Regions from separate parts of the Kitasatospora sp. NPDC092286 genome, predicted to be linked through region 1. Evidence: riboswitches for the same ligand, from Rfam matches in the RefSeq annotation. Region 1 holds a riboswitch; each other region holds the start of a gene.
What was found. Region 1 has a riboswitch for cobalamin ahead of ACIQIB_RS21840 (HoxN/HupN/NixA family nickel/cobalt transporter). Riboswitches for the same ligand answer to the same signal wherever they lie in the genome.
Positions count from the first base shown of each region.

Region 2: linked by a shared signal. The riboswitch ahead of ACIQIB_RS05865 (CoA-acylating methylmalonate-semialdehyde dehydrogenase) and the one ahead of ACIQIB_RS21840 (HoxN/HupN/NixA family nickel/cobalt transporter) in region 1 are both predicted to bind cobalamin.
Region 3: linked by a shared signal. The riboswitch ahead of ACIQIB_RS09105 (ribonucleoside-diphosphate reductase subunit alpha) and the one ahead of ACIQIB_RS21840 (HoxN/HupN/NixA family nickel/cobalt transporter) in region 1 are both predicted to bind cobalamin.

Region 1 is NZ_JBIVRD010000021.1:27,993-37,842, forward strand. Features, by position in the region: gene ACIQIB_RS21810 (regulator) at 1-1,681, shown strand, start outside; gene ACIQIB_RS21815 (LysR family transcriptional regulator) at 1,689-2,669, opposite strand; gene ACIQIB_RS21820 (AMP-binding protein) at 2,883-4,481, shown strand; gene ACIQIB_RS21825 (YcxB family protein) at 4,520-5,080, shown strand; gene ACIQIB_RS21830 (hypothetical protein) at 5,077-6,774, opposite strand; gene ACIQIB_RS21835 (metalloregulator ArsR/SmtB family transcription factor) at 6,837-7,220, opposite strand; cobalamin riboswitch at 7,302-7,495, shown strand; gene ACIQIB_RS21840 (HoxN/HupN/NixA family nickel/cobalt transporter) at 7,527-8,693, shown strand; gene ACIQIB_RS21845 (aminopeptidase P family protein) at 8,777-9,850, shown strand, end outside.
Region 2 is NZ_JBIVRD010000004.1:401-10,250, reverse strand. Features, by position in the region: gene ACIQIB_RS05875 (enoyl-CoA hydratase/isomerase family protein) at 1-554, opposite strand, end outside; gene ACIQIB_RS05870 (acyl-CoA dehydrogenase family protein) at 554-1,696, opposite strand; partial or broken gene ACIQIB_RS05865 (CoA-acylating methylmalonate-semialdehyde dehydrogenase) at 1,705-3,203, opposite strand; cobalamin riboswitch at 3,412-3,602, opposite strand; gene ACIQIB_RS05860 (PucR family transcriptional regulator) at 3,690-5,291, opposite strand; gene ACIQIB_RS05855 (serine hydrolase) at 5,288-6,103, opposite strand; gene ACIQIB_RS05850 (hypothetical protein) at 6,787-7,269, shown strand; partial or broken gene ACIQIB_RS05845 (transposase) at 7,387-7,614, opposite strand; gene ACIQIB_RS05840 (CGNR zinc finger domain-containing protein) at 7,640-8,179, opposite strand; gene ACIQIB_RS05835 (MFS transporter) at 8,361-9,587, shown strand.
Region 3 is NZ_JBIVRD010000007.1:52,281-62,130, reverse strand. Features, by position in the region: gene ACIQIB_RS09130 (hypothetical protein) at 1-80, opposite strand, end outside; gene ACIQIB_RS09125 (ATP-binding protein) at 77-508, opposite strand; gene ACIQIB_RS09120 (helix-turn-helix domain-containing protein) at 739-1,596, shown strand; gene ACIQIB_RS09115 (DUF397 domain-containing protein) at 1,599-1,823, shown strand; gene ACIQIB_RS09110 (ribonucleotide-diphosphate reductase subunit beta) at 1,886-2,902, opposite strand; gene ACIQIB_RS09105 (ribonucleoside-diphosphate reductase subunit alpha) at 2,902-5,331, opposite strand; cobalamin riboswitch at 5,495-5,626, opposite strand; gene ACIQIB_RS09100 (glycosyltransferase family 39 protein) at 5,699-7,399, opposite strand; gene ACIQIB_RS09095 (glycosyl hydrolase) at 7,396-8,490, opposite strand; gene ACIQIB_RS09090 (glycosyltransferase family 2 protein) at 8,496-9,850, opposite strand, start outside.

The DNA of each region.
Region 1 (9,850 bases):
GGACCTCGGCGAGATCCTGGCCGGCTTCCTGCGCGGCTTCGGGCTGGAGCCGCACCAGGTACCGGAGACGCTGCCCGAACGGGCCGCGCTGTTCCGGACGGTCACCGCCGACCGCCGGGTCCTGGTGTTCCTGGACAACGTCGACCACGCCGCCGAGGTCCGCACCCTGCTGCCGTCCACCGGGCTGGTGGTCGTCGCGGGCCGGCGGCGGCTGCCCGGGCTCGCGCTGGACGGCGCCGAGGTGCTGCGGCTCGACCCGCTCAGCACGACGGCCGGCACCGAGCTGGTCCGGGGCTGGCTCGGCCCGGGCCGGGGCACCGACCGGGAGCTGGAGGACCTGGTCGAGCTCTGCGGCGGCCTGCCGCTCGCGCTGAACGCGGTCGGCTCCCAGCTGCTCGACCGCAGTGGGCTCCGGGTGGACCGGGTGGTGGCGGAACTCGCGGACAAGGAGCGGAGATTGGCATCACTCGGCAGTGACGAGGGCGCGATCGGCGACGTCCTGGACGCGGTCTACCTCCGGCTGGCCGGCCACACCCGGGACCTCTACCACCTGATCGGGACCGTCCCGGGTCCGCACGTCTCCGTCGAACTGGCCGAGGCGGTCGGCCTCGAACGGGTGCCGGACGGTCTCGCCGACCTGCTCGCCGCCCACCTGCTGGACGAGGTGGTGGACGACGGCCCGGAGGAGCGCTTCCGCACCCACGACCTCGTCCGGCTGCACGCCCGCGACCGTGCCCGCCGGCAGCCCGGCCGGGCGGAACTGCTGCGCGGGATCGTGGCGTACTACCGCGGCCGGGCCGCGCTGGCGGACCGGGCCGTGCTCGGTGACCGGCTGCGGCTCCAGGAGCCCGGTGGCGCGGAGCTGCCCGGCTTCGCCTCACGCGCCGAGGCGATGGAGTGGCTCCAGGCCGAACGGGCCAATCTGCTCGGCGCGGTCCGCGCGGCCGCGGAACAGCGCTGGCACGGCGAGGTGTGGCGGCTCTGCGAGTCGCTCTGGCCGCTGTACCACGGCCGCGGGCTCTACGACGACTGGACCGAGTCCCACCTGCTGGGCGTCGAGGCGGCCCAGTGGGACAACCGCCCGGACGCCGGGATCCGGATGCGCAACCAGCTCGCCCGGGCCTACCACGGGCGCAAGGAGTACCCCCGCGCGGCCGAGCAGTTGGCCGCGGCGTCCGCACTGCTCCCGCTGGTGGACGAGCCGCGGCTGGCCGGCCTGGTCCGTGAGACCGACGGGCTGCTCTGCCTCGCCGACGGCCGTCCGGAGCGGGCGGTGGAGCTGTTCACCCTGGCCCGGGAGGCCAACGAGGGCGACCCGCACGGGGTGGTGGTGCAGAGCTATCACCTCGGGCAGGCACTGATCGCGGCGGGCCGCCCCGAACAGGCGCTGGCCGTTCTCGACGAGGCGACCGCGACGGCCGGGCGGACGGCGGACTCCCCGATGCTGATGCGGCTGTCGCTCGTCCGGGCCCGCGCCCACCGGGCCCTGGGCCGGCTGGACCGGGCCGTCGTCCACGCGGGCGAGAGCGCCGACCGGGCCTTCGCCCTGGGCCAGGCGGCCAAGGAGGGCGAGGCGCACACGCTGCTCGTCGAGCTGGCGGACGAACTCGGCGACACCGGGCTGGCCGACCGCAGCCGGGCCCGGCTGCGGCGGCTTCGGGGCGAAGCCCAGGCGTTCTGACCCAGGGCTACGGCCGGCCGGTCGGAGGGCCTGCGGGGGGCGGGGCGTCGCCCCGCTCGGCCCCGGCGCCGGTCCGGCCGGGGGAGTCGGAGCCGTGGGCGCCGTCGTGGGCGGTCCGCCGGAAGTGCCGCGCGGCGAACTCGCCGAACCGGCGGGCGGCCTCGGTGCGATAGGAGTCGCCGTCGCGGACCAGCCGCAGCTCCCGCCGGCAGCCGGGGGCCGCCAGCCGCACCCAGGCGACGGAGCCCCGGGGGCCCGAGCCGCGCGCCATCGCGGGCAGCAGCGCGGCCCCCAGGCCGGCCGCGACCAGCTCCAGTACGGCGCCCGGCTCGTCGCCCTCGCAGGCGACCACCGGCCGCACACCCGCCTCGGCGAAGAGCCGGTCGGCGAGCACCCGCTGCCAGTGGCCCGGGCGCGGGGTGACGAACAGTTCGCCGTCCAGCTCGGTCACCGCGACCTGCTCCCGCCCCGCCAGCCGGTGGCCGACGGGCACCACCAGCAGCACCTCCTCGCGCAGCAGGACCACGGAGCTCAGGGCGGGTCCCGCCAGCGGCTGGGAGGCGAAACAGAGGTCCACCTCGCGGTCGCGGAGCTGACGGACCATCACATCGGCGGCGGACTGGCGCAGCCGGACCTCGACGTCCGGGTGAGCCGTCCGGAAGCGGGCGAGCACCCCGGCGAGGGTCAGCAGGGTCTCGGTGGCCACCGTCACGGTGCCGCCGGCGCCATCTGCGGCATCCGCCAACTCCCTTCGGCCGTCGTCGAGTTCGCGCAGCGCCCGGTCGACCCGCCGGAGGAAGGCCGCGCCGTGGCGGTTGAGGTGGATCCGGCGGCCCCTGCGGTCGAAGAGCGGAACACCCAGCTCGGTCTCCAGCCGGGCGATCATCCGGCTCACCGAGGGCTGGGCGACGCGCAGTTCCTCGGCCGCCCGGCTGACGTGCTCGTGGCGCGCGACGACCTGGAAGCAGCGCAGCGCCAGCAGGTCCATCCGCCGCCCCCCCGGGTCGGGCCGTTCCTCATAACCCGCAGGACATCATCTTATGCCGCATCAGGTCTTGGATCCGGCGAGCCGGGCACCCATAGCCTCCAGGAGGGGCCGCCGCGACCGGCCGGTGCCCCGACTCCACCACGGACCGACCCGCACCACGGACCGACCCGCACCACGCCCGCGCCGGACGCCCTGCCGAAGGAGGCCCCCGCCGTGTCCGAGAACCCGGCACCGCCGTACGAGAGTTACGTCGAACGCATCCTCGACGCCCTCCGTCGCTCCCCCGAGCACACCGCGCTGATCACCGCCGAGGGGCGCGCGGTCCCGGCCGGGGAGCTCCACGAAGCCGTCCTGCTCAGTGCCGCCGCCCTGGCGGAGCACGGCGTGCGCCGCGGCAGCACCGTCTCGCTGCTCGTCGGCGACCGCCCCGAGGCGCTGGTCGCGCGGTATGCGGCCAATCTCCTCGGCGCCCGGGTCGTCTCGCTCGGCCTCGGCTCGGCCCCCGGGACACAGGCGGCCATCGTGGACAGCGTCGGTACCGCCGCGCTGCTCGTCGACCCGGACCTGCGGACGGCGGGCGAGGCGCTGCTCGCGCTGGTCCGGGTACCGGCCGTGCTCACGCTGGACTCCGCCCCCACCGACTGGCACCCGGCGGCGGTGGCGGGTTCGGCGCTCCGCCCGGGCCGGACCGGGACGGCCACCGGGACCACCGCCGGGCCGAAGGGCGCCGCGCAGGCCGAGGACGACTGGTGCATCCGCTTCACCGGCGGCACCACCGGCATCCCCAAGGGCATCCGGATGGCACACGGCCCGTACGGCCGGCTGCTGGTCTCGCACGCCGCCCGCCTCGCGCCCTCCCCGCCGCCCCGCTTCCTCGCCTGCACCGCCCTCGCCCATATGGCCGGAATCGTCGCCGACGCCACGCTGCTCGCCGGGGGCACCGTCGTGCTGCGGTCCGGCTTCGACCCGCTCGACGTCATCACCGCCCTCGAACGGGAGCGGATCACCGACCTCTGGCTCCTGCCGCCGCTGCTGTACGAACTCCTGGACCACCCGGCCCTGGCCACCGCGGACCTGTCCGCCCTGCGCCGGGTCTTCTACGGCGGCACCCCCGCCTCCGCCGAGCGGCTGCACCGGGCGGCGGAGCTCCTCGGCCCGGTCCTGTACGGCTGGTACGGCCAGACCGAGGCCGGCAACATCACCGAGGTCCTGCCGCACGAGCACGGGGTGACCGGGCCGGACGGCCGGATCACGGTCGGCCGGGCGCAGGAGGGCGTCGAGATCGAGATCCGCGACCTGCGGGGCGCGGTGCTGCCCACCGGCCGGAACGGGGAGATCCACGTCCGGACGCCCATGCTCATGAGCGGCTACTGGCGCAGGCCCGACCTCACCGCGCAGGTGCTGCGGGACGGCTGGATCAGCACCGGGGACGTGGGGCACCTCGACGGCGACGGTTTCCTCCACCTCGTCGACCGGCTGAAGGAGATGGTCATCGTGGTGGGAGGCCACGTCTACCCGGCGGAGGTGGAGCAGGTGCTGCTCGCCCACCCCGCCGTCGCCCAGTGCGCGGCGTTCGGGACACGGCGGGCGGACGGGAGCGAGGAGCTCCAGGTGGCCGTCGTCCCGGCGGCCGGCCACCGGCTGGACCGGGAGCTGGTCCGGGGGTTCGTCACCGAGCGGCTGGGCTCGATGTACGCGCCCGCCGCCGTGCACGTCCTCGACCGGCTGCCGCTGACCGAGGCGGGCAAGCCCGACCGGAAGCTGCTGCGGGCCACGCTCGGCCCGGACCACGGACAACCGGACCAGGGATAAATGGTCGGCGGGTCGAAGGGAGGGCGCGCTAGCATCCGGTGCCGATCAAGGAGAAGGACGTGCACATGGGTGAGGACCAGCGGACCGGGACGCGGCTGGAGCTGTCGTACCGACCGACCGCGGAGGATTTCCGGGAGGCGCTGACCGCCCGGGCGAAGATCTCCGCCACGGGCCGGCGGACCCGTTGGCTGCTGACCGTGGCGGCGGTGTGCGCGGTGGTCGGCTCCGTCCTGTCCGTGACGTCGGGCGAGGGCGTCAGCTCCTCACTCGTCGTGATGCTCCTCGTCACCCTGCTTCTGCTCGCCCTGCCGTGGCTCCAGGCGCGGCAGTTCCACCGCCTGACGGAGGGCAAGGGGGAGTACCGGGCCGTCGTCGACGACTCCGGCGTCACCGTCAGCACCGAGCAGTCGTCGAGCACCCTCACCTGGCAGGCCGCGCCGCGCTTCGTCGAGACGCCCCGGCTCTTCGTCCTGCTGAGCGGTGACCGGAACGCCTCCTGCCTCACGCTGCTGCCCAAGCGGGGCATCGCCGAGGGCGCCGACGTCGACCGGCTCCGCGCCGTCCTGGACCGGCACCTGTCCAGGGCCGGGAAGCCCTAGCTGTTCTGACCCGGGCGGCGGGTGAACGCGACCCGGGTGCGGCGGTCGCCGGTGCGGACGGTGAGGCCGTGTTCCGGCAGGCCGGCCGGGTCGCCGCCGTCGGCGAGCCAGAGGGCGACGGCGGCGCCGAGCAGGAGGGGGTCGAGGTGCGGTGTGGCCGCACCCCAGGGGCGTTCGGCGTGGGCCTCCAGCAGCAGGCCGCCGCGGAGCCGCAGCAGATGGCGGGCCTTGCCGAGAGCGGCCACGGCCACGCCGAGGCCCGGCAGTTGGGCCGCGGTGTCGGCGAGCCAGCGCTCGGCGGGCAGTTCGGCGCGGACTTCGGTACGGGCCATCACCTCGGCGCTGTGACGCAGCGCGAGCGTCGGCTCCTCGGCGCTGACCGCGTAGCTGCCCCGGGCCTCGCGGTGGTCCGGGCCGACCGGGTAGCGCCGCAGGCGGACCTCGGTGCCCCGGCGCTCCCCTTCGACGTCGTACGCCGTCGGGCCGGGCAGGGCCGTGGGCAGCGGGACCGGTCGCGGGTACGGCGGCTGGCGAGGTTCGTCGTCCGGTTCGTCCACCTGCCGCAGATAGGAGTAGAGCAGCGGGCGCAGCAGCCGGGCGGACTGGCCCTGCCGGCCGAGCGAGCGGTCGGTGATCGGGCGCAGCGCGGCCCGGTCCGGCTTCGCCAGGGCCTGTTCCAGCTGGGTGAGCAGGTCGCCGTCGGGGTCGAGCGGCGGCGCGGCCTGGCCGAAGGCGTAGGTGGGGGAGCGGGGGTCGAGTTCGTCGGCGCCGGTGGCGACGAGCAGGGTGTGGCGTTCCAGGGCGGCGCCGTAGAAGGAGACCGAGCCGTGGTCGCCGATCAGGCAGTCGGCCGCGACGAGGGCGGCCTGCCAGCCCTGGTCGGGCGGGACGAGCCGCAGTCCGGACCGTTCGGCGGCGGCGAGCAGCGCCGCGGGGTCGTGCCGGGCCCAGATGTTGGGGTGCAGGACGACGGCGACGGTGTACTCGTCGGCGGGGAGCCGGCCGACCAGACGCAGCGGCAGGTCGGGGTGGCGTCCGAACAGGGAGTGCTCGCTCCAGGTCGAGTTGACGACGACCAGGCGGCGGCCGTCCACGGCGCCCAGCGCGGCGCGGTACCCGTCCCGGCCGTCCAGGCTGCGCAGCATCCGGTCGAAGCACGGGTCGCCGACCACGCGTGCGCGGGGCAGGGCCTCGGGGCAGGAGATCCGCAGCCGGTCGAGCTGCTCCTCGTGGGAGAGGCCGATCACCGCGGGGAACACCCGCCCCCAGTGGGTGAGTTCGCGGCGGGAGAGGCCGGCGGCGGAGACGGTGTCGCCGGTGGACCGGGTGACCAGGCGGTTGTAGCCGGCACCGTGCGGCAGCACGATCAGCGGGGCTTTCAGCCGGGCCATCGAGCGGTGCACCGCGCAGGCGACCGCGAGGTCGAACCGCCGCCGGGTGGCCTCGCGCCAGTCCAGCACGGTGATGCCGGTGAGGCCGGCGAGGAAGCCGTCGAGCCCGGTGGCGAACGCGGAGCCGGGGTTGACGGTGAGGTAGAGGCGGATGCCGTCCTGGCCGCGCAGCAGGGTGAGCACGTCCAGTACCCGGGTGGCGGAGGTGAGGGTGCGGGCGACCGCCAGCACGCGGGCCCTGACGGGCCGGGTGTCCCAGCGGTCGTCATCGGGCCAGGCGCGGGCCTGCGGGCGGAACGGCACACGAAGATCGTACTGAACCGCCCCTGGCCGGGGGCGGTTGTCCGGCTGTCCCCGAGGGCCGGTCAGCCGGCGGCCGCGGAGGGCTCGTGGTGCTCGGCGGCGGCACACGAGTCCAGCAGGGGGCGCATGCCGTCGTCCACGAGCCGGTAGCGCACCACGCGGCCGTCCTTGTCGCCGCTGACCACGCCGGCCGTGCGCAGCAGGCGCAGGGCCTGGGAGACGGCCGGGTCACGCATGCCGGTGGCGACCGCGAGGTCGGTGACGGCGAGCGGGCCTGCCCGGTGCAGGGCGAGCAGCAGGGCGAGCCGCCCGGGGTCGGCGAGCAGCGAGAACCGCTCGGCCCAGGACCGGACGTGCGCGGTGTCGCCGATCGCGGCGATGGCCTCGCAGACCCGGTGTCCGTCGATGGTGCGGTGGCCCGCGCGGTCGGCCGGTACGAGATGCATGGCCCCATTCTTGCAGTCCGCGTCCTGTGATTCTGAACACCTGCGCAGGTGCGCAGCCTTGCAAGGGTGTCCCACGGGCCCTACGGTGTTCCCCGCCGTGGTGCTCGGGAAGACCGGTGACGGATCCTCAGGGATCCCAGTCCGGAGCGGCCCTCGCCACTGTGATCGGGGGGAGTCGTCCGTACCCACGACGCCACTGGGCGCCTCGCGCGCCTGGGAAGGCGGGTACGGGAGCCCCGTAAGCCAGGAGACCGGCCACGGCATCTCACGAAGCCATTCCACGAGGTGCTGGAGCGTGATCCGAAGATGACCCTGCCCGAAACCGCCACCCCGGCGACACCGTCGGTGTTGCCCACTTTCCGTTGGAAACGCCAGGACACCATCCGCACGGCCGGGCTGATGGGGGTGATCCTGGCCATGCACGTGGCGGCGTTCGGGACGCTCATATTCCTGGTGGCACCGCACGAGTACACGGTCGGCACCCAGGTCTTCGGTGTGGGCCTGGGGATCACCGCCTACACCCTCGGCATGCGGCACGCCTTCGACGCCGACCACATCGCGGTGATCGACAACACCACCCGCAAGCTGATGGCGGACGGCAAGCGGCCGGTCTCCGTGGGCTTCTGGTTCGCGCTCGGGCACTCCTCGATGGTGGTGCTGATGGCCGCCCTGGTGGCGGGCGGGGCGCAGCTGGCCAACACGCTGATGGACGACGACTCCACCACCCACAAGTGGCTGGGCGTGGTCGGCACCACCGCCTCCGGTGCCTTCCTCTACCTGATCGGCGCGCTCAACCTGGCCGCCCTGCTCGGCATCCTGAAGGTGTTCCGGTCGATGCGGGCCGGCCGGTACGACGAGGCTGAGCTGGAGGAGCACCTCAACGCGCGCGGCTTCCTCGCCCGGGTGCTGAACCGGGCGACCCGCTCGATCACCCGGCCCGGCCAGATGTTCCCGGTGGGCATGGTGCTCGGCCTCGGCTTCGACACCGCGACCGAGGTGACCCTGATGGTGATGGCCGGCTCCGGCGCGGCGGCCGGTCTGCCCTGGTACGCGATCATCTGCCTGCCGCTGCTGTTCGCGGCGGGGATGAGCCTGTTCGACACGCTGGACGGGACGTTCATGAATTTCGCGTACCAGTGGGCGTTCGCCAATCCGGTGCGCAAGGTGTACTACAACCTGACCATCACTGGGCTGTCGATCGCGGTGGCGTTCATCATCGGCACCATCGAGCTGGTCGGGGTGCTGCACGAGAAGCTGGACCTCACCGACCCGGTCAGCGGGTGGATCGCCGACCTCTCGCTGGACAACGTCGGCTATGTGATCGTCGGCCTGTTCGTGGTGGTCTGGGTCGCGGCGATCGCCTACTGGCGGCTGGCCGGGGTGGAGCGGCGCTGGTCCCCGCAGACCCAGCACGCGGGGGCCCGGCCGACGCCGGCCGGGGAGGCCACGGAGGCCACGGAGGCCAAGGCCTGAGCCGGGCGCGGCCCGGCCCCGGCCCCGGCCCGGTCGGGCCCGCCCGACGGGCGGATCGGGGCGGCGCTCCGTAGGCTCGACGCATGGCTGATGCGTACGCGGGTCGGCGGGAGCGGCTGAGGGAGCACTGCGGTGCGACCGGGGCCGACGCGGCGCTGATCACCAGGCCGGCGAACGTGCGCTATCTGACCGGGTGCGCGCCCTGCGGGGCGACGCTGCTGCTCACCCGGGAGCGGGCGCTGCTGGCGCTGCCGGACGACCTGCCGCCGGACGACACCGGGGAGCACCTGCTCGGCGAGGACCTCACCCAGGTCCCGGTCGCGGCGGGGGAGGACACCGCGCTGGCCGCCGCCGCGGCCGCCGGGCGGCTCGGCGTGGACGACCTGGCGGTGGAGGAGCACGACCTGACGGTCACCCGGCACCGGTCGGTGGCGGGCCTCGCCGAGGGGGTCAGACTGGCGGGCCTCGGACCGGTGGTCGAGCGGCTGCGGGTGGTCAAGGACGAGCACGAGATCGCCGACCTGCGGATCGCCGCCGAGATCGCCGACCAGGCGCTCGGCGAACTGCTGGAGTCGATCCTGGTCGGCCGCACCGAACGGCACCTGGCGATGGAGCTGGAGCGCCGGATGATCGACCACGGTGCGGACCGGGCGGCCTTCCCGGTCTCGGTCGGCACCGGCAGCCACTCCGGTCAGCAGGCCCACCAGCCCACCGACCGCCGGGTGGAGGAGGGCGATTTCCTCACCGTCGTGCTCGGCGCCCAGTACCGGGGCTACGGCGTCTCCACCGCCCGGACCTTCGTGATCGGCGCCGCCCCCGCGCCCTGGCAGGTCGAGCTGCACCGGCTGGTGTTCCGGGCCCAGCGGGCCGGACGGGAGGCGCTCGGGCCTGGCGTCGAGCAGTGCGTACCCGACCAGGCGGCCCGGGCGATCCTCCAGGCGGCCGGGCACACCGAGCCCTCCCCGCACCCGGTCGGGCACGGCATCGGGCTGGAGATCCGGGAGGCGCCGCGCCTGGGCCCGTCGGACATGGGTAAACTGGACAGCCGCGTGCCGGTCACCGTCGGCCCGGGAGTCCACCTCCCGGGTAAGGGCGGTGTCCGGATCGAGGACACGCTCGTGGTGCGCCCCCTCGAAGAGGGCGGGCCCGAGCTGCTC
Region 2 (9,850 bases), on a different contig from region 1:
GCCAGTCCGCACAGCAGCGCGTCGCCCGGTCCGGCGGTCGCGGCGGTGAGTGCGAGGTGGGTGCCGAGTTCGCCCGGGGCGAGGGCGAGCAGGTAGGTGCCGCCGACGTCGGGGACGAAGCCGATGCCGGTCTCGGGCATGGCGATCCTGGTGCGTTCGGTGACGACGCGGACACGGCCGTGGGCGGAGATTCCGACTCCGCCGCCCATCACGATGCCGTCCATCACGGCGATGTACGGCTTGGGGTAGCGGGCGATCCTGGCGTTGAGGCGGTACTCGTCGCGCCAGAAGCCGAGGGAGGCGGTGCCGCCGGCCCGGGCGTCCTCGTAGATGGCGCGGATGTCCCCGCCCGCGCAGAGGCCGCGCTCCCCCGCGCCGGTGATGACCACGGCCGCCACGGTCTCGTCCTGCTCCCAGCGGGCGAGGGCCTCGTCGATCCGGCGGACCATCGGGTGGGTCAGCGCGTTGAGGGCCTTCGGCCGGTTGAGGACGATCCGGCCGATCCGGCCCTCGCGTTCGAGGAGGACGTCCTCCTGTTCCGTCCCGGTGTTCATCAGGCGGCCCCGGTCAGGCCGCGGGCGACGATGACGCGCATGATCTCGTTGGTCCCTTCGAGGATCTGGTGCACCCGCAGGTCGCGGACGATCTTCTCGACGCCGTACTCGGCGAGGTAGCCGTAGCCGCCGTGCAGTTGGAGGGCGCGGTTGGCGACCTCGTAACCGGTGTCGGTGGCGAAGCGCTTGGCCATCGCGCAGAGGTGGGGGGCCTGCGGGTCGCCGTCGTCCAGCGCGGTGGCGGCGCGCCAGAGCAGCGACCTGGCGGCCTCCAGCTCGGTCGCCATGTCGGCGAGCTGGAACTGCAGGGCCTGGGCGTGCAGGAGCCTGGCGCCGAACGCCTCCCGTTCGGCGAGGTACTTGGTGGCCCGTTCCAGTGCGTCCTGGGCCCCGCCGAGGGAGCAGGCGGCGATGCCGAGCCGGCCGCCGTCGAGGCCGTTCATGGCGATCCGGAAACCTCCGCCCTCCACCCCGAGCAGGCGGTCCGCGGGCAGCCGGACGCCGTCCAGGACCACCTGGCGGGTGGGCTGGGCGTTCCAGCCCATCTTGCGCTCGTTGGGCCCGAACGAGAGTCCCGGATCCCCGCGTTCGACGACGAACGCGGAGATGCCTTGCGGCCCCTCGCCACCGGTGCGGGCCATCACCACGTACACCTGCGAGGACCCGGCGCCGGAGATGAACTGCTTGACGCCGTCCAGGACGTAGTGGTCGCCGTCGCGGCGGGCGCGGGTGGTGAGTGCGGCGGCGTCCGAGCCGGCGCCCGGCTCGGTGAGGCAGTAGCTCGCCAGGTCGCGCATCGAGCAGAGGCCCGGCAGCCAGCGGGCCCGCTGCCCGGGTGTGCCGTGGCGGTCGATCATCCCGGCGACCATGTTGTGGATGGAGGTGTAGCCGGCGATGGAGGGGCAGCCGGTGGCGAGGGCTTCGAAGGCCAGGACGGCGTCCAGCCGGGTCAGGCCGGAGCCGCCGCACTCCTCGCGGACGTGGACGCCGCCGAGCCCGAGAGCGGCCGCCCTGGCGAGGACGTCCACGGGAAAGTGCTTGTTCTGGTCCCACTCCACCGCGTACGGGGCAAGGCACTCCTGCGCGAAGTCCCTGGTGGTCGAGACGATGGCGAGCTGATCCTCGGTCAGTTCCCTGTGCACAGCGGCCCTCAGCCCATCGTGGGGATGGTGAAACTCGCGCCCTCCTTGACCCCGGAGGGCCAGCACGAGGTGACGGTCTTGGTCCGGGTGTAGAAGCGGATCGCGTCCGGCCCGTACTGGTTGAGGTCGCCGAACCCGGAGCGCTTCCAGCCGCCGAAGGTGTGGTACGCCACCGGCACCGGAATCGGCACATTGACACCGACCATACCGGTGTTCACCCGCCGGGAGAAGTCCCGGGCGGTGTCGCCGTCCCGGGTGAAGATCGCCACCCCGTTGCCGTACTCGTGCTCGCTCGGCAGCCGCAGCGCCTCCTCGTAGTCCGCGGCGCGGACCACGCACAGGACCGGGCCGAAGATCTCCTCCTGGTAGATCCGCATCCCGGGGGTGACGCGGTCGAAGAGCGTGGCGCCGAGGAAGTAGCCGCCCTCGTACCCGGGCACGGTCAACTCGCGTCCGTCGACCACCAGTTCGGCGCCCTCCTGGACGCCGAGGTCCAGGAGGCCGCGCACCCGCTCCAGGGCGTCCCGGCTGACGAGCGGGCCGAAATCGGCCTCGGGATCGTGGGCGGCGCCGACCTTCAGCGCGGCGATCCGCTCGGTGAGCCTGGCGACCAGGGCGGAGGCGGTCTCCTCCCCCACCGGCACCGCGACGGAGATGGCCATGCACCGCTCGCCGGCGGAACCGTAGCCCGCACCGATCAGCGCGTCGGCGGCCTGGTCGAGATCGGCGTCGGGCATGACGATCAGGTGGTTCTTGGCACCGCCGAAGCACTGCGCCCGCTTTCCGCGGGCCGCCGCCGTGGCGTACACGTACTGGGCGACCGGCGTGGACCCGACGAATCCCAGGGCCTGCACCCGGGGGTCGTCGAGCAGGGTGTCGACCGCCTCCTTGCCGCCGTTGACCACGTTCAGCACGCCCGGCGGCAGGCCGGCCTCCAGGAACAGCTCGGCCAGCCGCAGCGGCACCGAGGGGTCGCGTTCGGACGGCTTGAGGAGGAAGGCGTTTCCGCAGGCGATGGCGGGTGCGGCCTTCCAGAGCGGGATCATCGCGGGGAAGTTGAACGGGGTGATGCCGGCGACCACACCGAGCGGCCGGCGGAGCGAGTGGACGTCGATGCCGGGGCCGGCGCCGTCGGTGAACTCGCCCTTGAGGAGGTGCGGCACGCCGGCGGCGAACTCGACCACCTCCAGGCCGCGTTGCAGGTCGCCGTGGGCGTCGGCGACGGTCTTGCCGTGCTCGGCGGAGAGCAGTCGGGCCAGCGGCTCGCGTTCGGCCTCGACGAGTTGCAGGAAGCGCAGCAGCACCCGGGCGCGACGCTGCGGGTTCCAGCCGGCCCACTCGGTCTGGGCCTGTTCGGCGTCGGCGATCGCCGCCTCGGTCTCGGCCCGGCTCGCGAGCGGTACCCGTGCCTGGACCGTGCCGGTGCTGGGGTCGTACACGTCGCCGAACACCCCGGACGTACCGGGACATGCTTTCCGCCGATGAAATGGGTGAGTTCACGGACCATCACAAGCCTGCTCTCGTCAGGATGTCAGGTGGGATCCGAGGGAACCGGGGCACGGCGGCACGCCCGCCCGACACGCAGGTGTGCGGGACGCGGGTGCTGCCGGGCGCGGCGAGCCGTCAGGGTGACGTGCGTGCCGCGACCGTCGCAGGATCACCAGGGCCAGGAAGGACACAGACCGGTGCCATGCGTGTTTGCTCCATCCTCGTGGACAACACGGAACACCCGCAGTCGGTATCCTGACTCCCGGATCAGCGCGCGCCACCCGGCCTTCCCGGCCGGCTGCCAGTGGCTGGTACTGCGGTGACGCGCTCCCCGGTCACAGTGGCGGGACCGTGCCGGACTCACACCGGCTTCCCTGCACTGCGGGCCTTGTCCACGACCATATAGTCGGACGTCCTAGCAAGTCCAGGGTGCCGCTCCCTCCGGCTCCGCCCCGAAGCTCCCCCGAGCGGCGACCCGCGGCCCGTACGCAGAGCCGCGCCCCGGTCAGGGGGTGGGCGGGGTGAGGCGGAGGTGGAGCATGGCCTCGAAGCGGGCCCCGGGGTCGGCGAGGTCGAGGTCCGCCACCTCGGCGAGGCGCTTGAGCCGGTAGCGGAAGGTGTTGGGGTGGATGTGGACGGCGGCGGCGGCCGCGACGACGTCGCCGAAGGTGTCCAGCCAGGCCGCGAGGGTCTCGGTGAGCGCGCTGTGGTGTTCGGCGTCGTAGGCCCGCAGGCGGGCGACGGGGTTGTCGGGGAGGTCGTCCTCGGCGTGGACCCGGTCGGCGAGTTCGAGGAGGAGCGACGCGACGTAGACGTCGGAGAGATGGGCGACGCGGTGCGGCGTGCCGCCGGCGGTGAGCACCCGCAGGGCGCGGTCGGCGTCGGCCCGTGAGCGGGGCAGCTCGCCGGGGTGGGCGGCGAGCCGGCCGAGGCCGATGACCGCCGGGACGCGGGGGGCGATCCGGGAGAGGAAGGTGTCGGCGACCCGGACGGCCGCCTCGTCGGAGCCGCTCGGCAGGACGGCGTAGGTCACACCGCCGAGCGAGGCGGTGGCGGCGCGCGGGTGGACGGCGGCCAGGTGCAGGGCGAGCGCCTCGCCGGAGCGGTGGCCGGCGGCGAGCAGGTCGGGGGCGGAGGAGTCGCCGAGCACCGTCAGGGCCAGGACGCAGGCGGGCTGGGCCGTCAGCCCGAGCCGGGCGGCGGCCTGCGGTGCGGCGGCGCCGCCTTCGAGGACGGTGGCCAGCAGGTCGGCGCGGAGCCGGTGGCCGACGTCCTCGCCGGCCCGGCGGCGCAGCAGGTGGAGGGCGGCGACCTTCGCGGCCTCGGTCAGGGCGTGCTCGCCGTCGGGGCCCAGGCGGTCCTGGACGACCACCCAGATGGAGCCGAGGATCTCCCCGCCCGCCCGGACGGCGATCGCCACCCGGGGTTTGTCGGCGACGCCGTCGACGTAGAGCGGGCCCTCGCTGCGGTAGAGCGCGTGGAAGGCGCCCCGGGCCTCCAGGTCGCGGAGTTTCTCGGCGGGGACCTGGCGGTCCAGGATGGTCGCGATCCGGGCCGGGTCGCCCTCGTCCTGGCGGCTGGAGAAGGCGAGTACCTTGCCGCCGCGGTCCTCGACGGTGACCGGCCCGTCGAGGAGGGCGGCGATCGCGTTGGCGAGGGCGAACAGATCGCCGGAGAGCGGGCCGCCGACGTCCTCCCCGGCGCCCGCCAGGTCCTCGCCCGCGAACTCGTCGACGGCCAGCAGGGCCCGCAGCAGGGCGGCGACCTGGGCCCAGGAGGCGCCCGGGGTGAGGCCGAGGACGGGCACGCCGCTCCCGGCGACGGCGACGGCGACGGTGTCGTCGACGGCGACCGGCGAGCGGACGATCACGGCGGCCGCGCCGAGGCCGGCCGCCCGCTCGACCAGGGCGGCGACGGCCGGCGCACCGGCGACGCCGACGCCGAGGACGACGGCCCCGGGCAGCCGCGCGGGCTCGTCCATCGGGTCGTGGATGAGCACCCCGCCGACCGGTCGGACCGGGTCGGGGTCCCCGGCCACGACCTCGACCAGCGTCGATCCCAGGTCGGTCAGGATGCGGCCGAGGACGGCCCGCACGGTCGGGATCATGCGGTCACAGTAGGCGGGTTCACCACCGACGACGGCTCCGGGGTGGACGGTGCCGTCGCCCGCAGTGCGTCGACCGCGATCCGGGCGGCCCGGCCGATCGCCCGGTCCGCGCCGGGGTCACGCTGCCGGGGCGTCTCGGCCCGGGTGAACACCGCCACCGCGTACCGTCCGCCGTCGGGGTGCTCGACCACCCCGGCCTCGTTGCGCCAGCCGGGCAGGGTGCCCGTCTTGCCGGCGATCCGGTAGCCGTCCTCGAAGCCCGAACTGAGCCGGTGCGGCCAGATCTGACGGCCCATCACCGACCTGACCTCGGCGCAGGCCTCGGCCGGGCCCGCCTCGTCGCGCCAGATCTGGGCCAGGAGTTCGGCCGTGTCGCGGGCGGTGCCCCGGGTGGTGCGCTCGGGCACGCAGACCGACAGTGCCATCGTCTGCGCGGGGGTGAGGGCGGCGAGCCTGGCCTGTGCCTCCTCCTCGTCGGCGGCGCCGAGGTCGGCGAGCAGTGAGCCGATGAGGTCCGCGCAGCCGCCGACCAGGTGGGTCCGGTCGCGGCCGAGCCCGGCGAGCAGGGCGTTGACCCGGTCGAGGCCGACCCGGTGCAGGACGACGTCGGTGGCGGCGTTGTCGCTCGTCGTCAGCATCAGCAGGACGAGGTCGCGCAGGCTCAGCTCGACCGGGTCGGCACAGCCGGAGGTGCCGATGCCGCCGTCCCGCAGCGGCGGGGGCACCGGATGCCATTCGGTGCGTTCCAGCCGGCCGGCGGCAAAGAGGGCGAGTTCGCCGAATCGTGAAGGGGTAGGCCGGTGAACCCGCACGCTCGTGCAGTCAGATAGGTCGTCATGCAGACGGGTTCGCTGTCGGCAATGGTAGGCGGCCGAGGCGAATTGGAGGTGCGGAGCCTATGGATCTGCGACTACAACGGGTCTCATGACGGTCTTCTACTGCTCCAAGTGCGGCATTGCGCTCACGCCCGACTTGACGGCGCTGTCCGACGTTCCGATCGTCCCGGACCTCGACAGTGCTCGGCCCAAGGGAGCACGCCAGGCGTCTCCGACTGTGCCGCGGGGTCACTATGCGATCGAGCGCGAGCCGTGGGGAGCGCCTTTCGTCCGGCAGGAAGACCAAGACAACCCGGTACCGGGCTATCCTCGGGGACCGCTCATGGCCACCGAGGAAGGCTTCGTCGTCTCGGCTGGCGTCCGCGACACGGTCGTTGTCCACCCTGATGACGCCCCCGGCCTGCAGCCGCTGCCAGGGTGGGAGAACAGCACCAGTTGCTGCGGCCCGAACGGAACCGAAGGACCCAACCGAGCCTGCCCGTGTGGGGTCCGGATCGCCACTCTCGCCGCAGATTGCTCCGGGCCATACGAGCTGCACCTTGACCCGGTCCGGACGTACGCCTTCGACGGGGCAAGGCATGACGTCTGATACAGCGGACCGATCCAGGTGATCATTTAATGAGCCGCACTGAGCTGCGGGGCCGTGACAACCTGTGGCCGTGCTTTTGAGTGATCACGCGAGCAGCGTTGAGCTCCGTCCGTTGCGCTATCAGTTTGCTGCGGTCCGAGGCGACTCCTACGACGACAACTGGCTGGTCATTGGCGGGTCGGTGGCCACTCCCGAGGGCAGTTGGTCCTTTGCTGATCCATGTCTGCTGGCTCATGAAGCCCGTCAGGTGTCCGCGTGGCTGCGGGCGGTGGCCGCCGGGACGGTGGCGGTGACGGGGCCCGATGCCGAAGGCTGGCTGTCTCCGGACACATGGTTCGTCGAACCGGTCCTTGCCGTGAGCCTCGCTGATCGAAGCGACAGCGGGGCAGTGATTCGTGTTCACCTCTCCCTTGAGGCAGCGCCCCCATGGCAGCAGGGAGATGACGGGGCGGACATCTACCAGCACTTCGTGGAGATGCGGCTGGATACTGCAGCACTGCTTCGCGAGGCCGACCGATGGGATCTTGCTCTGGACTCCTTCCCGGCTCGCTAGTAGGGCTTTGTTAGGTGGTGTCGCAGGGCTGCCATGGGGTGGGTTGTCGGCAGGTGGGGCAGGTTCCGGTCCAGGTGGCCAGCAGATGTTGGAGGAGGTCCAGGGCCTGGTAGAGGGTCAGGCCCTGGCAGGGACTTTTGGGCAGGTCCGCCGTTCGGTCAGGAACAGGTGGGCGGCGGTGACGAGGGTGACGTGGCGGTGCCAGCCGGTGAATGAGCGGCCTTCGAAGTGGTCGAGTCCGAGGGTGGTCTTCAGCTCGCGGTAGTCGTGCTCGATGCGCCACCGTAACTTCGCGAGGCGGACCAGATCCCGGGCCGGGATGCCGGCGGGCAGGTTGGATATCCAGCACAGGAACGCGGCCGACCGACGGCTAGATCGTCTGCCGTTGCCGGGACGCGTAGGACCGGCTCTTGTTGCGGTTCCCGCACACCTTCATCGAGCACCAGCGGCGGCTGCGGTTCTTCGACACATCCCAGAAAGCCCAACCGCAGGTGTGCTCTGCGCAGCGCTTAAGTCGGGCAGCATCCCCGGTCGTGACCAGCTCACTCCACGCGATCGCCAGCGTGGCCAGCGGCCCACACTCCGCCGGTAGCTCCGCCGCAGGGGTCAGTGAGCCGCGCACCGTGACCAGCACAGGGTGTTCGGCCAGCACCCGGTCCGCCGCGGCGAGCAGTTCCGCGTCGGGGGTGTCGCCGACATGGGCGCCCAACTCCTCGCGGATGCCTGCGCGAAGGGTCACATAGTTCTCGTGCACTTCGGTGGGGATCTCGCAGGGTGCGTCGAGCAGGCCGCGGTCCTTCAGCCAGTCGGCCAGTCCGGCCGGGGTGGCGATCTCATCATGTGCCTCTTCCACGTCGACCGTGTTGGCGAACGCCTCCACCAGGACGGCTGAGGCCGGTGGCTCCAGCATTGCGGGTCACCTCCTACAGGTTTCCACCACTCTACCGCCTAAACGTTTTACCGGTTGCGCGATGGCGGGGGTGTACGTCAAAGTGATCTCACCGGCTAAAGCGTTAGGTAGTTAGGGGATGGTCATGGCCACAGCGGTGCCTGAACGAACGCAGACCGACAAAAGCCTCGGCACGTCGACACTGGGGCCCTGCGCCCCACCAGACCCTGGTCGCCGCAACACCGCTGTCCTGGTCGGCTTCACCGCCGCGACCAACCTCGCCGACGGCGTGATGAAGATGGCCCTCCCCCTGCTCGCCGCCCAGCTCACCAGCTCTCCCGCCCAGGTCACCGCCGTCTCGTTGACCCTCACGCTGCCCTGGCTGCTTGTCGCCTTGCACATCGGCGTGATCGTCGACCGCTTCGACCGGCGGCGGCTGCTCTGGGGCGCAAATGGGATGCGGCTGGCTGCGATGGGCTGGCTCACCGTCTCAGCCGTTACCGGTGCCCTCACGCTCGGCCAGCTCTTCACCGCCGGGGTGATCCTCGGCGTCGCCGACGTACTGGCCTCGACCTCCGCCTCCGCTCTGGTACCGGCTGCGGTGCCGGCAGCGGGCCGGCAGCGCGCCAACGTCTGGATGGTGGGGGCCGAGACCGTGGGGCAGGAGTTCGCCGGGCCTTTCATCGGCGGGCTGCTGCTGGCCGCCGGGACGGGTCTCGCGCTGGGGCTGATAAGCGCCTCCTACGCGGTCGCTGCCCTGGCCCTGCTCCTGCTGGTGGGCCACTTCCGGGCCGACGGGCCCGCCCCGGACGCGGCTCCCGTCTCGGTCAACAGCCGGATCGCCGAGGGGCTGCGCTTCCTCTGGCGAGACGAGGTGCTGCGCACACTGTCGCTGGTCGTCGGTGTGCTCGCCGCCGTCTGGGGCGCCTGGCTGGCGCTCATGCCGCTCTACGCCCAGCAGGCCATGGAACTCGGACCGCAGCAGTACGGCATTGTGCTCAGCGCCCTCGGCATCGGCGGGCTGGCCGGCACGATGGCTGTGACCTGGGTGAACCGGCTGCTCGGTGCTCGCCGGGCGATGTTCGCCGACCTGATCGGCACCGCCGCGATGGTGGCGCTGCCCGCCCTGACCACCAACATCTGGGCAGTGGCGGGCGGTGCCTTCCTCGGCGGTATGGGCGGCACGCTCTGGACGGTCAACTCCCGGACCGTCGCCCAGCGCAAGGTCCCCGACGAGATGCTCGGCCGCTACGACGCGGCGGCTCGGCTCTTCAGCTTCGGCGCCATGCCGCTCGGTGCGGCTCTGGTGGGCCTGCTGGCCGAACTGGGCGGCATGCGGCTGGCCTTCGGGGTGTTCGCGGTAACCACAGCGGCGACGCCGGTGCTGTTCCTCAGGAACGTCACCCGGTCGGCCCTGGAATCCCGTTAGGAACGCACCTTCGGACCTTTCCGCGTTCCCCGCCCGATGCACCGGGCAGATGCGCCCCAAGGCGACACGGGACCCGGAAGGCCCGGAGGCATACCCCAGCCGCCTCCGGGAGAGGGCCCCGTTGACGGTGACGACTGTCCCGGATCCTGACCAGACGGGGGACTGAAGTTCCACCCTCGGCTCGGACACTCTCCATCTACGCCGCGAGGGTGTGGCCTTGCTGGTGCCGCTGGTGGATTTCGGGTGGCGTGGGGTAGCCCCAC
Region 3 (9,850 bases), on a different contig from region 1:
AGGACGGGGAGCGCGTGGTCGAGGCTCGGGAAGACGGTCGGGAGCATGATGCCGGTGATCTCGGCCCGCACGGCGTTCACGCGGCGGCCTCGGCGGGGGCGGAGATGTGGCACCAGATGAACTTGCCGATGCCGCCCGCACGCGGGCAGCAGCCCCACTGGGCGGCCAACTCCTTGACGAGGAACAGCCCTCGGCCGGATTCGTCGGAGGTGGAGGTGGTTCGGAGCGCGGGCTTCTCGCTGTCGGCGTCGTGGACTTCGATGCGCAGGAGGTTTTCGGAGAGTCCGAAACGGATCTGGATCAGGCGGCCCTGGGGCGTACGGGCGTGCTGCACGGCGTTGGCGACCAGCTCGGAAAGCAGCAACTCGCCGGTGTAGAGCAGGTATTCGACGCCCTGGTGGTGGGCGAGGAAGTGGTGCAGCTCCTGGCGGGCCGCGCCGGCGGACTTTCGGTGCCGGGGGAGCCAGCAGGCGTGTTCGGTGGGGGCGGGGGAGACGGTTTCAGGCATGGCGGCGCCACCTCTGAGGGGTGAGGGGTGAAGACGACTGAAGAAGGCATGGGGATGCCCGGGTGATGAGCCCACAATCATCACGCTGTGTCGAATGGTGAGCTACGTTGAGTAGCATGCTCCTGGGGGCTTCCAAAGTGCAAGTCCCCACTTTGGAACCGGTCAAAGATTGTTGTCGGGTGGCAGGGGAGGGCAGACTGGCAGATCACAGAAGTGGGGAGGTCGCGACGGTGCCCGTGAACCGGAATCCGACAGTTCGGCAGCGACGGCTGGCTCGAACGCTCAAGGAGCTGCGGGCGGAAGCGGATCTGACGATTGCCCAGTCGGCTCGGCAGCTTGCCTGCGCCGAGAGCAAGATCAGTCGAATCGAGGCCGCGCAGTCAGGGATTCGGTTGGTGGATCTTCGGCTGCTGCTCGACCTGTACGGGGTGGTGGAGTCGGCGACCCGCAGCAGGCTGGAGGCACTGTCGCGCGAAGGTCGTCTGCGTGGATGGTGGGACCGCTACTCGGACACGCTGTCGCCGCTCTATGCCGACTACATCGCGCTGGAATCCGACGCGTCGGACATGTACAGCATCCAGACGTTCCTGGTGCCGGGACTGCTGCAGACGGAGGACTACACGCGTGCGGTGGTCCGTGCCCAGATAGAGGATGCGACCGCGGAGCAGGTCGAGCGGCTCACGAAGGTTCGTCAGGAACGGCGGGCAGTGCTGACGCGGGAGGCGCCACTTCGCATGTGGGTCGTTCTCTCGGAATCCGTGCTGAAGCATCGGATTGGTGGCCGGTCGGTCATGCGGGAGCAACTCGACTTCCTGATGGCGAGTGCCGAACAGCCGAACATCAACGTCCAGGTCCTGCCGGAGGAATCTGACGTTCACGCTGCACTCTTCGGCCCTGTTGCCATCCTGAGCTTCCCCGAGGCGACAGAGACGGATGTGGTGTACGTCGACAGCCTCCTCAGCACGCTCTACATCGAGGAGCCGGAGGAAGTGTTCAAGTACACCAACCTGTTTCGCCGTGCTCTGGCGGAGTCGCTGCCGCGCACCGAATCGGCCGCACTCATCGAGCGTGCAAAGGACAAGGTCTAGAAATGGTGAGTATGTTCCTGCCGTCTGTTTCCGCTGCCGGACTTGAGTGGTGCAAGTCCTCCTACTCCGGCGCACAGAGCGATTGCATCGAGGTGGCCAGTGGTCTGATCGGCGCTGTGCCCGTACGTGACTCCAAGGACCCGGACGGGCCCGCGCTGCTGTTCGCGGCCGAGGCGTGGTCGTCGTTCCTCGCCGGGGTCAAGGGCGGGGAGTTTCCGTCCCTCTGAACCAACAGCGCTGCCCCGCACGGCCACAGGCCGTGCGGGGCAGCGTCGTCTCGTCTTCTTCTTTAGAAGTCGTCGTCGAAGGCGACCGAGCCCTCGACCGCCACCTGGTACGCCGACACCCGGCGCTCGAAGAAGTTGGTCAGCTCCTGCACGTTCTGGAGCTCCATGAAGCCGAACGGGTTGGTCGACCCGTACCGGATCGGCAGACCGAGCCGCGCGAGGCGCTGGTCCGCCACGGCCTCCAGGTACTGCCGCATCGACTCGGTGTTCATGCCGGCCAGGCCGTCGCCGCACAGGTCCTGGGCGAACTGGAGCTCGGCCTCGACGGCCTCCTCCAGCATCTCCGTCACCTGCTTGGCCATCTCGTCGTCGAAGAGGTCGGGCTCCTCCTCGCGAACGGTGTCCACGACCGACATCGCGAAGTCCATGTGCATGGACTCGTCGCGGAACACCCAGTTCGTACCGGTGGCCAGGCCGTGCAGCAGACCACGCGACCGGAACCAGTACACGTACGCGAACGCGCCGTAGAAGAACAGCCCCTCCACACACGCCGCGAAGCAGATCAGGTTGAGCAGGAACGCCCGCCTGTCCTCCTTCGTCTGCAGCGAGTCGATGTGGTCGACCGCGTTCATGTACTTGAAGCAGAACTGCGCCTTCTGGCGGATGGAGGGGATGTTCTCCACCGCGTCGAAGGCCGCCGCGCGGTCCTCGGGGTCGGGCAGGTAGGTGTCGAGCAGCGTCAGATAGAACTGGACGTGCACGGCCTCCTCGAACAGCTGCCGGGACAGGTAGAGCCGGGCCTCGGGCGAGTTGATGTGCTTGTAGAGGCTCAGCACCACGTTGTTGGAGACGATCGAGTCACCGGTGGCGAAGAACGCCACCAGCCGGCCGATCAGGTGGCGCTCGCCCTCGCTCAGCTTGGCCAGGTCGGCGACGTCGGAGTGCAGGTCCACCTCCTCGACGGTCCAGGTGTTCTTGATCGCGTCGCGGTACCGGTCGTAGAACGACGGGTAGCGCATCGGGCGCAGGGTCAGCTCGAAGCCGGGGTCGAGCAGCATCTTCTGGCGATCGTCGGACATTACTGGCAGGCCTCGCAGGACTCGGGGTTCTCCAGGGAGCAGGCCAGGGCGGCCTCCTCCTCCGGCGTGAGGGTCGGGGACGCCACCGGGACGGGGGCGGCGGCGCGGGCGGCGCCCGAGGCGGCCTGGGCGATCCGGGTCGCCGGGCGCGAGCGCAGGTAGTAGGTGGTCTTCAGACCGACCTTCCAGGCGTACGCGTACATCGAGCTGAGCTTGCCGATGGTGGGCGCGGCCATGAAGAGGTTCAGCGACTGGCTCTGGTCGATGTACGGCATCCGGGCGGCGGCCAGGTCGATCAGCGCGCGCTGGGGCAGCTCCCAGGCCGTGCGGTAGAGCGAGCGGACCTCGGCGGGCAGCCAGTTGAGGTCCTGGACGGAGCCGTTGGCGTCGCGCAGCGCGTCCCGGGTCTGCTGGTCCCAGACGCCGAGCTCCTTCAGCTCGCGCACCAGGTACGGGTTGACCTGGAGGAACTCGCCGGAGAGGGTCTCGCGCTTGAACAGGTTGGAGACCTGCGGCTCGATGCACTCGTAGACGCCGGCGATCGAGGCGATGGTCGCGGTCGGCGCGATGGCCAGCAGCAGCGAGTTGCGCAGGCCGGTCTCGGCGAGCCTGGTCCGCAGGGCGGCCCAGCGGTCGGCCCACTCCGGAGCGGCGCTCGGGAAGTGGTCGATGTGCAGCTCGCCGCGGGCGGCCCGGGTCTCGCCGTACGCCTCGTGGCGGCCCAGCTGCTCGGCCAGCTCGCTGGAGCGCTCGTACGCGGTGAGCATGATGCGCTCGGCGATGAGGGTGGAGAGCCGCTTCGCCTCGGCGGAGTCGAAGTCGATCCGCAGCTGGAAGAAGACGTCCTGCAGGCCCATCACGCCGAGGCCCACCGGGCGCCAGCGGGAGTTGGAGGCACCGGCCTCGGGGGTCGGGTAGAAGTTGATGTCCACCACGCGGTCGAGGAAGGTGACGGCGGTGCGGACGGTGGCGTCCAGGCGGTCCCAGTCCAGCGCGTTCAGCAGGTCGTCGGCGGTGGCGCCGGCGGCGACGTGGGCGCCGAGGTTGACCGAGCCGAGGTTGCAGACGGCGGTCTCGGAGTCGTCCGTGACCTCCAGGATCTCGGTGCAGAGGTTGGAGCTGTGCACCGTGCGGCCGGGCAGCGCGGTCTGGTTGGCGGCGCGGTTGGAGGCGTCCTTGAAGGTCATCCAGCCGTTGCCGGTCTGCGCCAGGGTGCGCATCATCCGGGCGTACAGGGTCTGCGCGGGGATGGTGCGGACGGCCTTGCCGGACTGCTCGGCCTTCAGGTACGCCTCGTCGAACTCGGCACCCCAGAGGTCGACCAGCTCGGGCACGTCGGCGGGGGAGAACAGCGACCAGTCGGCGTTGGCGTTGACCCGGCGCATGAACTCGTCCGGGATCCAGTGCGCCAGGTTGAGGTTGTGCGTGCGGCGCGCCTCCTCACCGGTGTTGTCGCGCAGCTCCAGGAACTCCTCGATGTCCGCGTGCCAGGTCTCCAGGTAGACGCAGGCCGCGCCCTTGCGGCGGCCGCCCTGGTTGACGGCGGCGACCGAGGAGTCGAGGGTGCGCAGGAACGGGACGATGCCGTTGGACTTGCCGTTGGTGCCCCGGATCAGGCTGCCGCGCGAGCGGATCCGCGAGTAGGACAGGCCGATGCCGCCGGCGTGCTTGGAGAGACGGGCGATCTGGGCGTACCGGGAGTAGATCGAGTCCAGGTTGTCCAGCGGGGAGTCGAGCAGGTAGCAGCTCGACATCTGCGGGTGCCGGGTGCCGGAGTTGAACAGGGTCGGGGAGGAGGTCAGGTACTCCAGCCGGCTCATCAGGCCGTACAGCTCGGCCACCTCGCGCACCGACTGCTCGTTGTCGCCGACCGCCAGGCCGCTGGCGACGCGGAGCAGGAAGTGCTGCGGGGTCTCGACCACCTTGCGGGTGATCGGGTGGCGCAGCAGGTAGCGGGACTGCACGGTGCGCAGGCCGAAGTACTCGAAGCGGTCGTCGCCCCGCGGGTCGACGAGCGCGTCCAGGGTCGCGGCGTGCTTGGCGACGAAGGCGGCGGTGGTGTCGCCGATCAGGCCCTCGGCGTGGCCGACCGCGACCGAGGCGGAGAAGGAGACCGAGCCCTGGCTGACCGCCTCGTCGACGATCTCCAGCGCGAGCAGGCGCGCGGCCAGCTTCGAGTACTGCGGGTCCTCGGCGATCATCGACGCGGCGGCGTCCACGGCCAGCCCGCGCAGCTCGGCGAAGTCCGAGCCGGCGTGGCGGCCGCGCAGCGCGGCGGCGGCGACATGGCCGGGGTCCACCTGGGGGAGATCGGCGCTGCGGTCGGTCAGCAGCCGGAGCAGCGCACCGCCGGGGTCGGAGACCGTCGGGTCGACGGGGGCGAAGCTGGAACCCTGGGCGGGCAGGGTGGCTGAGGCAGCGGTGGTCAAGGCGCTCTCTCCTGGCGGCGATCGGCGTCGGTGCATCGGGGTGCCGGACCGTTCGGGGCAGGGGAGCACGGCGCGAACGCCCGGTGGCGTCGCGCGACAGTGTCATCCCCGGCCCGCCCGCGAGGCCCGGACGTGGTGCAGTGCTTCGGGGCCTCTGCGGGGAGGCCGGTGGCACGCCGCCGGCAGGTACTCGGACTCGCGGGCCCTGCTTCCAGAGGCCCGCACACCGCTGCGGGGCAGTCCCGGACTCGCACCGGGTTCCCCTGCGTCGACAGCAGGAGTGAGCATACATCTAGTGGCGGTCGACTGTGGCGGCACCATATGTTGTGGCCGTCGTGTCGCGAGCCCGGACAGGCTCGGCGGGGCGTCAGTGCTTCAGGTAGACCTTGTAGGTGCTGGAGTCGCCCGTCGGCGAGGTGAACTGGGCGATCAGCCGGTACTGTCCGCCGGCGGCCAGAGCGGCCGCCAGGGCGCGGTCCGTGGCAGCCGGCGCGGTGCTGTCGAGGACGACCATGGTGAACCAGCCGTCCCGGATGGCGGCCGCGCTGCCGTCGTCGCCGTGGTGCTGCACCCCGGCGGCGTCCCGGTAGTCGGTCCCGTTGCGCGCCGAGACCCACTGCTCAGGTGTACTGACGGTGCCCAGGTAGTACTCGGCGAGTCCGTCGACCTCGGTGAGGTAGCGGCCCTGCGGTTCGGCGTGCACCCGCAGGACGGCGAGCAGCCGCCCGGAGTCGGGCCCGTTCTGGTAGCGCAGCGCGGACTGTTCGAGGCCCAGCGCGAGCAGGGCGACCCACACCAGGATGCCCAGCTGCGGGTGGCGGAAGTGCGCGCCGACCAGCCGGGTGAGGCCGACCCCGGCCAGCGGGGCGGCGAGCAGCATCCCGAAGCCGAGGTGGCGGAACATCGCCCCGGAGGAGCCCAGCGCCAGGTGGATCGCCGGGACCAGCAGCGCGGTGGCGGTCAGCGCGGTGCCCAGCAGCGCGCGCTGGGCCCGGGTGGTGGTGACGCCGCCGTTCTCCGGGGACTCGTGCATCTGCTCGCGGCGGACGTAGGCGATCGTGCCGGCCACCGCGAGGACGGTGAACAGGCCGCCCCACTGGACGGTGTCCAGGAGGATCCCGCCGACCGTGCGGCCGGCCTGGCCGCGGGCCGGGGACCATCCCGCGATCGTGCCGAGTACGCCGAAGGGGAGCAGCGCGCCGGCCGTGCCGGCGGCGAGCAGCAGCGCGCGCAGGGCGGCCGGGCCGAGCCGCCGGTGCGGCCAGGCGGTGGCCAGCGCGAGGGCGGCCAGGGCGGGCATGGCGAGCGTCGAGGCGTACGCGACCGCGCAGGCGAGGGCGGCGGCCGGTGCGGCGAGCAGGACCAGGGCCACCGGGCGGCGGGCGGTGAACACCGTGATCCAGGCCGCGAGGGCGACCAGAAGAACGGCCGGCGCCTCGGGGGCGGCGTAGAAGCCGACGACGACGGTCGACTGCACCACCGCGTAGGCGGCGATGGAGCAGATGGCCACCCGCTCGTTGAAGAGCCGGCGGGTCAGCGAGTACAGCAGCACGGTGGTCAGCAGGGCGAAGCAGAGACTGAGTACCCGGGCGCCGAAGATGCCGTTGGCGTTGGCGGCGGCGCCGGCCAGCGGCGGGTACAGCCAGGGCGAGCCGGGTGTCCGGCCGACCAGGTCGGAGGTGACGGCGGTGCCGTGCAGCAGGTGGGCGAGCTGCTGGCGGCCGGCCACCATGGTCGCGGCCTCGTCGGGGTGCGCGGCGGCCAGCAGGCGCAGCGAGAGCGCGGCCTGGACGATCAGCACGGCGAGCAGCAGACCGCGGGCTATCCAGCGGCGCCGGGGGCTGGGGGCCGGGTCCCAGCCGATCGCGGGGACCTGCGGGATGGTGTACGGCGCCAGCTCGACGGCCTGGTTGTCGTCCTCGGGGGCGGCGGTGCCCCGCTCGGCGGCGGGCCGGGGCAGGGTGTCCGCGTCCGGCCGGGGGCGGCTGCTCCCGGCGCGCGTCGCGGTGCCGCCGGGGGCAGGGACGGGGCTGTCCGGGGTCAGGGGTGGCTCGGAGGCCGCGCTCATCGTGGGTTCCTGATGTCGAAGCCGTAGCGGGGGTCGGCCACGCGTTGCCTGAAGGCGGCGAGGGTGTCCGGGACGGCCTCGACGCGCCAGTCCGCCCGCTTGACGATGTTGAACCAGACGAAGCCGATGACGTCGTCGTGCGCTTCGAGGCCGGAGAAGAGCTGGTCTATGTCCGCGCGCTGGCGTTTGCCCTGCTCCGAGGCGGTCTCGCTGATGAAGAAGGGCTTCTTGCTGAAGGTGCGGATCTCGGCCATGGTGGGCCCGTACAGGGTGTCGAAGGTCTTCGGGCCGGTGCGGGTGAAGTAGCCGGTCATGCCGGCCCAGTCGACGTAGGTGTCGCCGGGGTAGTACGGCGCCAGCCGGGTGTTGGGCGCGGGGTCGGTGATGTTCGGGCTCCAGACCCAGATGACATTGGTCGCGCCGGCCCGGTCGAAGATGTCGTGGACGTGGCGCCAGGCCGCGACGAAGTCCTCAGGGCTGGCGGCCTGCCGCCCCCACGGGTACCAGTCGCCGTTCATCTCGTGCGCGATGCTGACGGCGATGGGCAGGTCGAGCCTGGCCACGGCCTTGGCCACGCCCCGGACGTAGTCGTCGGTCTCGCCGGCCGCGATCCCCGCCAGCGAGTGGTCGAGCGGCTCCCACGCCATGTAGGGCAGGGCCCCGGCCTCGTAGATCCGGCGGACTCCCGCGGTGTCGAAGCCGCCCCGCCAGTGGGCGTAGTACTCCAGGACGTTCGGCTGTTTGCCGATCGCGGCGGTGTAGGGGGCCAGCGCGTCCATCGAGCCGGGCACGTCGGGCAGCGCGGCGCCCAGGTACTTGCCGGCCGGCTTGAGCAGCGGGGTGACGTCGTACGGGACGCCGACCGGGACGGCCTTCGGCTTCGCCGGCGCGCTCGGGGCGCCCGACGCGTTCGGGGTGGCGGCGCCGGGGGTGGCGGCGGCGGCCGGCGCGGGCTGGGCGAGGTCCTCGGTGTCCTGCATCGCGAAGCCCGGGTCCTCGGGGCCGCAGGCGGTGACGAGCAGCAGTGCGGCCGTCAGCAGTGGGAGCGTCAGCCGACGGTACCGGCCGGCCCGTCGGGGGTGGGCGGACATGGCGATCACACAGCTTCCGTGGGGCGCGGTTGGACGAGGACCCGGCCCACGATGGTCGCGTAGAAGAGGCCGGACGCGAGGACGAGGGTGAAGTTGAGCGGGCCCATCGTGAGCATCCGCCATATGCCGATGCCGACCCAGAGCACGGCCGTCCCGCCGCTCCAGACGGTCATGCCGATCCAGAACCGCCGGGTCTTGTTCTTCTTGGCCCCGCTGGAGCCGGTCGGCTGCCAGGCCATCCGGTTGCGGCGCACGATGTCCCAGATGGCGAAGACGTGCGCCCAGCCGTACATCATGCGGGCGGCCCAGGCCTCCAGCCGGTAGGGGTTGCGGTGCCAGAGCGGGAAGACGACGGTCGCGTAGAGCAGGCCGGGCAGCACCAGCATGGTGTTCTGCCAGCGGATCAGGTCGGGTCTGGCCAGCAGCAGCACGATCGGGATGAGCGGGGAGACGAGGGTGAACAGCGCGGTGTGGATGTAGTAGAAGAACCCGGACAGGTAGCAGGCCCGGGTGACCGGCCGCAGCTTGGTCTCCCAGAACTTGCGGCTGCCCAGCAGGCTCATCGACCCGGTGCACCAGCGGTACTGCTGGTTGAAGAAGCCGCCGACGTTGTCCGGGCAGACCCCGGCCGCCAGGGCGATCGGAATGTACTGCAGGTCCCAGCCGAGCCGGCGCAGGTCGAAGCCGGTGTGCACGTCCTCGGAGTGCCCGATCAGCGTGGTGCCGCCGTTCTCCTCCAGGGCGGCCCGCCGGTAGACGGCGCAACTGCCGACGCAGATCGCGCCGTTGTTGCGCTGCCGGGAGACCTGGACGGTCCGGTAGAACAGCTCCTGGACGGCGCCCGCGCCGCGCTCGATCCAGTTCTGGGTGTCCAGGATGCGGAAGAACTGAGGCGACTGGATGATGCCGAGGCGGGGGTTGGCCGCCATGTAGGGGAGCATCTCGGTCAGCAGGTCCGGCCGGGGGGCGAAGTCGGCGTCCAGGATGAGGACGTACTCGCTGTCGGAGTTGCGGAAGCCGAACTGGAGGTTCCCGGCCTTCTTGAACCAGCCCAGCTTGTTTCGGGTGCCGTAGACGAACTCGAAATCGACCGCCATCTGAGCGAGTTGCGGGCTGTTGCTGTCGTCGAGGACGTAGGGCGTGACCTCGCCCGGGTACTGGTCCCGCAGCCGGGCGACGTGGGTCCAGGTGTTGTGCAGGACCTCGATCGGCTCACCGGCGACGGGCAGGAAGATGTCGACGGTCGGGTAGTGCTCCGGGCGCCAGTCCTTCACCAGCGCGCGGTGCGCCGCGAGGTCGAAGGTCTCGTTGAAGCCGTGCACCCAGCGGGAGATGAGGTAGTAGACGATGGTGAAGGCCA